3 regions of the Paenibacillus sp. E194 genome follow, and region 1 is predicted to be linked to each of the others. Evidence: riboswitches for the same ligand, from Rfam matches in the RefSeq annotation. Region 1 holds a riboswitch; each other region holds the start of a gene.
The links. A riboswitch is a leader RNA that binds a small molecule or an ion and turns the genes downstream of it on or off. The one in region 1 is predicted to bind cyclic di-AMP.
Positions count from the first base shown of each region.

Region 1 (3,283 bases):
CCATGATTTCGTTCGTTACTACCATTCGTATACATATACATTTCTTTCCTATCATGTTAAAATGATCATCTCATTCTTTTTATGATTATTCATTAGCGAATACAAATACCTAAACATATCTTTAATGGGGGGATTCATTTCATGGACAAGCAGCAGCTGCACTCGATCGTGGAGCATCAATATAAGCTACCAATCGAAATCGAACAATATGAAGCCGTACAACAAGTAGTCAGCCTACTTGGCTCTACAGATCCTGAATTGAGGGATGATCTTGCATATGGGATATTGTATGAATGGCTGATTACACAAAAAATCCTGACCGCTGGACAACTGACAGAGCTTCTTCATCAGACGTTATCAGACCAAATGCTTTTCAAAGGAATTGGGACTGCTGAGAACGATTCGGTCTTCCAACGTACATTCTCCGCCCTCTTACTCGCACTGCTTCTGAAGCGTGATGAACAACAGCCTTATATAAGCAAGCCTTTATATGAACACATTGCGAAGCGAGTTGTTGATTATTGCATGCAGGAGAACGATTATCGCGATTATGTAGAAGTTAAGGGATGGGCTCATGCTCCAGCTCACATCGCAGATGTCATGGCTGCTTGTGTACGTATTCCACACATTGGCCCAGAGGAATGCACGAAGCTTCTCGGTGCGATTGAGCACATGCTTCTTCATGCGAATCATATCTTGCGAACACAGGAAGATGAACGAATGGCGACAGCCGTCGTGTCAATGCTTGAGCTTAATAAGTTGTCGTTCACGTCCTATTGCGCGTGGCTTATGCAGGTAGAGCTGCCCAATGAAGACAAAGAGATTTTTCGCTGTAGACGCATAAATGTTAAAAATTTTGCTCGATCTGTATGGATGCGTGCAGCAATGAGAGAATTAATCGATCCAACAACAGAATGGCACAATTGGTATAACATTGAAAAGAAACTGAATCCGGTCTTCAACAGAGACATATAAGATCAACTTCATTTCTGTTACATTCCTCGTTATTCTCTTGTAGAGCGCCTGAATGAATACAAAAAAGACCTGCACTTACCTGCAGGTTCTTGATGTGATATCTACATACTTAACTCGTTAGCCTGTGAATGCTTGTACCCACACGCCATTGTAGTATGCAACACCGATGGAAGTGAAGCTCGAGCTCAGGATGTTCTTGCGGTGCCCATCGCTGTTCATCCATGCGTTCATTACTTCTTGCGGATTACGTTGGCCTTTGGCAATGTTCTCACCAGCAGTATTGAAATTGACACCTTGTGCTCTCATCAGATCGAATGGGGAGCCAAGTGTTGGAGATTGATGGTCAAAGTAGTTGTTATCATTCATGTCTTTCGCCTTGATCATTGCTACTTTGTTCAATTGTGCATCGGATTTCAACGGCTGCAAACCAGCATTCGCACGTTCTTGGTTCACCAAATCGATAACTTGGCTAGCGAAGTCACTGTTCGCATTGTTGTTGTCTTGTGGCGTAGTTGGTTTATTGTCACCAGGTGTTACTGGTTTTTCAGCTTCTGGCTTGTTTACTTCTGGTTTGTTAACCTCAGGCTTTTCAACTTCAGGTTTCTCGATTTCTGGCTTCTCTACCTCAGGTTTCTCAACTTCAGGTTTGTTAGCTTCTGGCTTTTTCAACTTCAGGTTTGTTTACTTCCGGCTTGTCCACCTCTGGCTTTTGAACTGGAGGCGGAACGATTGGCTTGTTCCCAATTTCTTTATGAATGGCTTCCATCCATTTGGACAAGATTTGCTTCAATTCCGAGTTATCTTGGAATACTTTATCAAAGTCCATATTCATACCCAGGTTTGAACAATTCGAGTTCATCATTGGATTCGGCTGTTGCACTGGGCTAACGGGTGCTGCCATAGCAGAGTTCGCTGCCATAACCGGTGCCAATGCAATCGCACTTGTAATTACAACTTTCTTAAATGTCTTCTTCATCCTGTACATCTCTCCCTTTGCAGCCTGCGAGGTTAGCTGTCGGGTTCGGGTTAAAGTGGACTCCCCTGTCGCTATACGACTTCACCCCAATGAATCGGTTCCCCCGCGCTCTGACGAGCTTCGGCTTGTTTTGTGGTACGTTTCCGATCCTAACACGGATAATACAGGAGATCATTTCAAATATATTGTAATTAATTATAATATCTTCCAAACACAAAGAACCGGAGTAAGCTAGACTCACTCCGGTTCTACTTTTCTAGTATTCCATTTGGTCGGAAATTGATCTATTCCTAATCCTCTCGCTGCTTACTTGATCACTTGGGACAACGCTGTGAAAATCACGCCAAGCGCATAGGCACCAGCATCAGGATAGCCAAGACTCCGTTCGCCAACCGTACCTGCTCTTCCCATACGAGCTACAATTGTCTCTGTATACTTTGCACCTTGAACAGCAGCCTCTGCTGCTTTCACAGAAGCAGTCTTCACGTCATCGCCCTCAGACGCACTCTGTACCCACGCATCTGCAAATGGAGCCAATGCATCGACAAGTGTCTTATCCCCAACTACAGCTCCTCTTCCAAATGAGCGCTCGCCCGTGTCTTGAATGCCTTTAACAACTGCTTGCATCATTTGTGCAAATTCAGAAACGGTCAATTCTACGCGTTCGCCCGCGAACTTGCTGGCTGCACGGAATGCTGAACCCCAGATTGGGCCGGAAGCGCCGCCGCAATGCTCCATAATAACTAACGAGCAAGCATGGAGGAAGCTGCCCATGTTGTCTGAATGATGTGCAATGATGTCATACCATTCTCTTTTCAATTGCTTGAAGCCTTTCGCCACACTCATACCGAAGTCGCCATCACCTGCATGTGAATCCAACTCGCAGAATGGAACTTCATTTTCAATGATGATTTCACTCATCTTGTCTGTTAGATAGATCAAGTTATTAACGGTGAACACATTATGTTCGACCTTCGAGAAGGCCTCGTCCGTCTCTACTGTGAAGGATACCTCGTGGCTCGCAGTTACTGCTTCGGACATCTCCTCAGGATGGATTGGTTCAAATGAACCGCTCACCTGCAATGCAGGCGTATTGCAGCTTGCTTCGAGGTAATGCTTAAGCTGTTCATCCAAGCGGATAACCGACACCGACGCGCCAGCCATATCGATACTTGTCATGTAGTTGCCTACGAATACTTTAACAAGAGTAATTTGTTGTGCATGAATCTCCCGAACTACGGCGTTCGCCAGCAAGTATAGTTCTTGCAGCGGGGATCCGCCAAATCCGTTAATCAGCACGGCTAGCTCCTGCTCAGAGCCTGCTGTAATCTT
Region 1 is NZ_JMDX01000106.1:11,772-15,054, forward strand. It holds gene AZ66_RS15725 (DUF2785 domain-containing protein) at 142-975, shown strand; gene AZ66_RS15730 (CAP domain-containing protein) at 1,093-1,644, opposite strand; gene AZ66_RS31915 (hypothetical protein) at 1,625-1,951, opposite strand; cyclic di-AMP (ydaO/yuaA leader) riboswitch at 1,958-2,087, opposite strand; gene dhaK (dihydroxyacetone kinase subunit DhaK) at 2,258-3,283, opposite strand, start outside.

Region 2 (3,283 bases), on a different contig from region 1:
TCCGTGCCGGCATACAATCGATCGACCACGGTCAATTGGAAGCAGCGCGTTCTCTCGGGATGTCAAAATCAATGGGGATGCGCTTGATCGTACTTCCACAAGCGTTCCGCAATGTCATTCCTGCGATCGGCAACGAATTTATTACGATTATTAAGGAGACTTCAATTGTCAGCACCATCGGGATTGCAGACTTGATGTTTGAAACGAATATCGTACGTGCCAAAATTTATTCAGCGATGGGGCCATTGATTGGAGCGGCGTGTATCTATCTCATTCTAACCTTCACTTTATCGAAAGTGGTGGCACGTTTGGAAAGGAAGTTGAGCGAGCATGATTAAAATTCAAAATTTGCATAAATCGTATGATAAATTGGAGATTTTAAAAGGGGTAAATGTCTCTATTGACCGTGGTGAAGTGGTTGTTGTCATAGGCCCTAGCGGATCTGGAAAAAGTACTCTCCTGCGTTGCATTAATTTGCTGGAAACTCCGACACAAGGGGATATCCGCTTCGAGGATCAGTGTATCACAGACAAGTCGCACAACATCAACAAAACACGTGAAAAAATGGGGATGGTATTCCAATCGTTCAACCTATTTCCCCATATGACCGTGCTGCAAAATATTACCCTTGCTCCAATAAAGGTGAAAGATGTGCCAGAGGCTGAAGCTAATAAACTAGCAATGGAGCTGCTTAGCAAGGTTGGTTTGGCGGATAAGGCCAAGGCATTCCCTAGACAGCTGTCCGGTGGACAGAAGCAGCGTATCGCGATTGCGCGAGCGCTTGCTATGCAGCCGCATGTGATGCTGTTCGATGAGCCGACATCAGCGCTTGATCCAGAGATGGTCGGCGAAGTGCTTGAGGTCATGAAATCACTCGCCGCAGAAGGAATGACGATGGTAATCGTAACTCATGAGATGAACTTCGCACGTGAAGTGGGCGATCGTATATTATTTATGGATGGCGGCAATATCGTGGAGGAAGGTTCTCCAGACCAATTATTTAACCATCCTAAGCATGCTAGAACGCAGGATTTTCTAAGTAGAGTATTGTAAATATATAGGTGTTCGAATAGGCATCCTTAAGGGGTGCCTATTATTGCTTGTTGTAATATGTAAGCGTTTTCGTTTACAAATCTGAAATATGTGCTATGATAGAAACATAAAGATTACAAAAATGTCATCTCTGATTACAAATTTGTTATGAAATAAAAAAAGTTTGAAGCTTCAATCCATTGGGGGGCGCGGGTTCCAGAGACTTACCATCATATTCCTGCGCACAGGTTACAAAATTGTGATATGATGCAATCCGAGCCGAAACGACACACCCGTACGGGGGATTATTGACCGGTGTTCGATATGTTGAGAACACCTTGGGGTGAATCGCTTATTCCGCAATTGGAATGGCGTAGGGGAACTCCTTGACCCGAATCCGACAACTAACCCCGCAGGCTAATGCACAGGAGGAAAACAGAACATATGCGTAAAAGAATTACACTAACGATTACTGCAGCTTTACTTGGACTTGCGTCCATTCTTCAAATTTTGCCGGCACAGGCTGAGCCTTATACGGTAAAAGAGGGAGAAACGTTCTATTCAATTGCTAAGAATTACAACATGAGTGTTGAATCCGTATTGTCGGCAAACCCGACAATTAATCCGAAAAATCTGTATGGTGGACTCTCCATCGAACTTCCAAGCCCCGTTGTTCAAAAATCGGTATTGGAAGGGATGCCAGTCAATAATGCTTTGGGTGTAGCAAAAAATGACGGACAGGCAGTCAAAACGGCTTCGAATAATCAGAAAGCAGCAGTGCAACAAGCTGCTCCTAAAAATGTAGTTCAATTGTCCTCTGGACGTACAGCGACATACAAGAAAACGATAAGCATGCGCGCAACAGCCTATACTGCTCATCCGAGTGAAAACGGCAAATGGGGCGCAGTTGATGCTTTGGGTAATGCATTGAAACTAGGCACAGTTGCGGTCGATCCAAAAGTGATTCCGCTTGGAACGAAATTGTATATTACGGGATATGATTTCAAACACTTGCCGACAGGCGGTATGGTTGCTGTAGCTACGGATACAGGCGGTGCAATCAAGGGGAAAAAGGTTGACATATTTGTACCGGTAAGCAAGAAGACAGGCAACACATTCGGCGTGCAAGACGTTAAAGTATACGTGTTGAAATAATATCTACTATTATAAATAGATGTAGATAAATACTTACAATAGCAATTGAACAACAAGCCTCGCCATTATGGCGGGGCTTGTTTACTTATTCCTTCTTTTCCTTCTGATCTTGAAGCAGATCAGGCAAGGTGACGAATTCATATTCCCGATCTCTCAACTGCTGAATAATTGATGGGAGTGCTTTCACGGTACCATGCAGGTACCCATTTTGTGTGCTTCCGCTGGCATGCTGCAAAATGATGGAACCTGGACGGACCCCACGCATCACATTTTGCAAAATACGTGAAGCGGTTAATCCTCGCCAATCGTTCGTATCTACATCCCAGTTCACGACCATGTATCCATTATCTCCTGCCCAGCGCAATTGCTCTTCGTTGATTTCTCCATATGGCGGACGGAAGTAACGAGGCTTATATCCGGTTGACTGCTCGATAATGCGTTCAGTATCCTTCACCTGGTGTTCAAAAGCTGGTAGCGTCAGCTTTGTCAACAATGGATGATTGTACGAATGATTACCGATCACATGCCCCTCGCGTACCATCCGCTCGACGAGTCCTGGATATGCCTTGGCACGAGAGCCAACGAGAAAGAAAGTGGCTCGGATATTGTGCTCCTTCAATATATCCAATACAAGCGGCGTAATGCGGTTATCCGGTGCGTCATCGAAGGTAAGCGCAACTTGTCGTTCTCCTTGACGCTGCTTCGCATTCAATTTAAAGATATGTGGGTACTTCAACCGCAGTTCCGCAATCGTGAGATGCTGTTTCTTCATCTTATGCATACTGGAGCGGGATGATTGTGAAGCTTGCGCCGCTGATTGCGACGGGCTTGATTTCTGCCACATGTACTTGCGTTCAGTCGAAGTGGAAGAACGTTGCTTCTGCTGGCCAGATTCTGGCTCAGCCTGCTGCGACTCCAGTCTTTTCTTCTGACTTTTCTGATTATCACGCTCTCCCTGCTCAGCTGTTATGGTGAACTTAGGCATCTCAATATGCTCCGATGAAGCTGTATTCTCTTGCTTTTCCTTAGCATGTGGGGAATGCATAGTCACGGAGTCTACCTTGAAGATACGTGGTACCGGATGAGTGCGATCTTG
Region 2 is NZ_JMDX01000092.1:3,556-6,838, reverse strand. It holds gene AZ66_RS14435 (amino acid ABC transporter permease) at 1-338, shown strand, start outside; gene AZ66_RS14430 (amino acid ABC transporter ATP-binding protein) at 331-1,053, shown strand; cyclic di-AMP (ydaO/yuaA leader) riboswitch at 1,300-1,467, shown strand; gene AZ66_RS14425 (3D domain-containing protein) at 1,477-2,187, shown strand; gene AZ66_RS30620 (polysaccharide deacetylase family protein) at 2,273-3,283, opposite strand, start outside.
Region 2: it holds a riboswitch for cyclic di-AMP, as region 1 does, so the genes downstream of both, AZ66_RS14425 (3D domain-containing protein) here and AZ66_RS31915 (hypothetical protein) in region 1, are expected to answer to the same signal.

Region 3 (3,283 bases), on a different contig from region 1:
GAGCCAAAGAATTGTATTTGGGTGGATACACTTTTCAATATTTCCTCTCTCCACTAGATTCTTTATTTGAAGGAACGATTACGACGGAACAATATGTCCAAATGGATGAGGCATTTGTGCAGACCGCATTCATGCAGTGGACAAGGGAGAAGGATGAACGTCTCGTTGACTTGTGCCAGCGATTCATGGAGCGTAAACTATATAAATATATTGAAATCGAACAGATGGATGACGATTTACAGGAACAATTGCGGGCAGAGTGGTCGCAAATTGGGCTTGATCCAAACTATGAACTTATGTTCGATTCCCCCTTCGACAAGCCCTATGATGTATATCGAAAGGGAGATGCCCGTTCACAGCAACATATTATGCTATGGGGACGGGATCAGCAAATTGTAGAGCTGTCCAAGAAATCGGATATTGTACGTTCCATTAGCGGCATTCGCCGTGGAAAACACTATATCTATTTCCCAATGGACAAGCTTCTAGAAGTCTCGAATCACCTTACGGAAGATACAAGGCGTATGTTTATACGCCGCAACCATTAGATCGATTTACAAGAAGGAGCGCATAAACGTGTTATTTGATACGCATACGCATTTAGACAGCAGCAATTTTGACGAGGATCGCGATCAGGTTATCACACGGGCCGTTGAACAAGGGGTGACCCGTATGGTTAACATCGGGTTCAATCGAGAGACGATCCCGACGACGATGGCGTTGGCGGAGAAATATGAGTTCATCTATGCAGCTGTGGGCTGGCATCCGGTAGATGCGATAACGATGAAGCCGGAGGATATAGACTGGATCGCCAAGCTAACGGAACATGAGAAGGTTGTGGCGATTGGCGAGATCGGACTGGACTATCACTGGGATACTTCTCCGAAGGATGTTCAGCACCGTGTATTCCGCGAGCAAATTGGGTTGGCGCGAGAATTGAAGATGCCGATCATTATTCATAATCGTGAGGCGCACGAAGATGTAATCCGCATCTTGCGCGAGGAGAAGGCTCACGAAGTAGGGGGCATCATGCACTCCTTCTCAGGTAGCTGGGAAACAGCGAAGATGTGTCTGGATATGGGCTTCTACCTTTCATTTGGAGGACCCGTTACGTTTAAAAATGCAAAACAGCCGAAAGAAGTACTTGTTAAGGTTCCGAATGACCGATTGCTTGTGGAGACAGATTCCCCCTATTTGACTCCCCATCCGTTCCGAGGCAAGCGTAATGAGTCCGCATATGTGCGTCTTGTTGCAGAGGTTGCAGCAGAGCTGAAGGGTATGGAATTTGAAGAATTTTGCAGAATGACGACTCAAAATGCTATGACATGTTTTGACATCACGTGAAAACGGGCCAAAAACAAGTGAAAAAAAGACATCGGCCATAAAATAAGTGGATTTCATTATGAAAAACGGATTAAGTTACATTTTTTTAACCATTTTTCGCGAAAAACGGAATTGCTACTGTCTTTACAAGAAGATTGCAAACACGATATGATTTCTCACAGATGTTATTACACAATTCAATATTGTTCCAACTAATTCAGTATCGCTTAATCTCCATGAAGTGGAGAGCGGGGGAACCAGAGTGTGAACGACATGACATGAGTACATGTTCATTCACACGGATTAATTCCTTGGGGTGAATTAGGGACGACCGAGCCATGAGCCGGTTGGTTCCGATAGGGCGACTCTCAAGCCCGAACCCGACAGCTAACCTCGTCAGCGTACCGAGAGAGGGTTCCTCGCGTCCTACACTGTTGACGTTTGGGTTTCTATTACGGAAGCCGCGAAAGAGTCTCCTCTTACGAAGGGCTTCTTTTGTTTACTCTCAAACATTCTTTTTTTGAATAATGAGAATAAAGACGTCATAGGGTGTAAGAAATAGGAGGTGGGAGCAGCCAATACTGAAACGTTGGTACGGAGATTTCGGCATTGTCTTGAACGATTACATGCTCGTTTATGGCAAGTGAAGTCTCTCGTAAACATTCTTGAAATAGTCGCGTCAGATGGAATCATGCAGAGCACTCGACGGCGGGACTATGTAAGGAGGACCGAGAAATGGGACAGATCGTGAACAACGAAACCCATGAACCCCGATCATCCAGCATGTCACTCGCATTGCGATGGAAGCATGAAAATGTACGTGTTATCACCGTTATTGCAGCTGTAGCAATCGTGATCACATTAATAGCAGTCTTGACTTGGTATAATGTAACGAAGAAGACAGTGGCTGTGCTCGTTGATGGACAAGAGCGTTCAGTCGAAACTCGCCTAGATACGCTTCGCAATGTTTTGGATGAGCATGCGATAGCGCTTGGGGCATACGATGTAGTATCGAAGCCGCTTGATGCAGAAATTGCTGATGGAGATCGAGTTATTATTGAACGCGCTTTGCCTATCCAAATTACAGCGGATGGGAAGAAAGAAACACAATTTACGACGAAGAAGTCGGTGCATGATGCACTAACTTCGCTGCAAATCCAGGTGAATCCTGAAGATAAGGTATTCCCTTCTAAGCGTGCCTCTATTTCGAAGGACATGGACATTCGCATTGTTCGTGTCAGCAAGAAGATGGAAGAGCGTAAAGTGAAGGTTCCTTATCAAGTGGTGAAGCAGGCAGATGCTACTCTCCTTAAGGGGAAGACCAAGACGGTTCAAGATGGAAAAGAAGGCTTGGTTGTCCAGAAAGTACAGAAAACGTACGAGGATGGTAAGCTCGTATATTCGCAGATGGTCGACAAATCCGTTCATACAAAACAAGTGAATCAAGTGATAGCCTACGGAACGAAGAAGGAACCGGAAGTTGCTGTTCTGTCAATGAACGCGCAGGAAGACGATTCTGACAATGTTTCCAGTGGCGACAAAGATTTTAACTATAAAAAAGTGCTGAAGAACGTTCAACTGACGGCGTATACGGAATCTGAGGGATCGGCTGGTGCGAAGACAGCATCTGGCGCGATGGTATCAGAAGGTCGTACTATCGCGGTTGATCCGAAGGTCATTCCGCTCGGCTGGTGGGTATATATCGAAGGGATTGGATTCAGACGTGCTGAAGATACAGGTGGCGCGGTCAAGGGGAAAATTATCGATGTATACTTCGACAGCAAGAAGGCGGTCAGCAAGTTCGGACGCAAGAAGGGGTACACCGTATACGTGGTTGGCCCAGTCAAGCCGGAATCGAACTAATGCACAAGGTATGCAGCCGTGTGTAATTAGGATATAGTAATGAATAATGATTTATGTCATGCTAAGAAGAGGGGACACCCTCTTCTTTTGTTGTTTA
Region 3 is NZ_JMDX01000052.1:17,174-20,456, reverse strand. It holds gene AZ66_RS09730 (HD domain-containing protein) at 1-548, shown strand, start outside; gene AZ66_RS09725 (TatD family hydrolase) at 577-1,344, shown strand; cyclic di-AMP (ydaO/yuaA leader) riboswitch at 1,538-1,741, shown strand; gene AZ66_RS09720 (3D domain-containing protein) at 2,059-3,186, shown strand.
Region 3: it holds a riboswitch for cyclic di-AMP, as region 1 does, so the genes downstream of both, AZ66_RS09720 (3D domain-containing protein) here and AZ66_RS31915 (hypothetical protein) in region 1, are expected to answer to the same signal.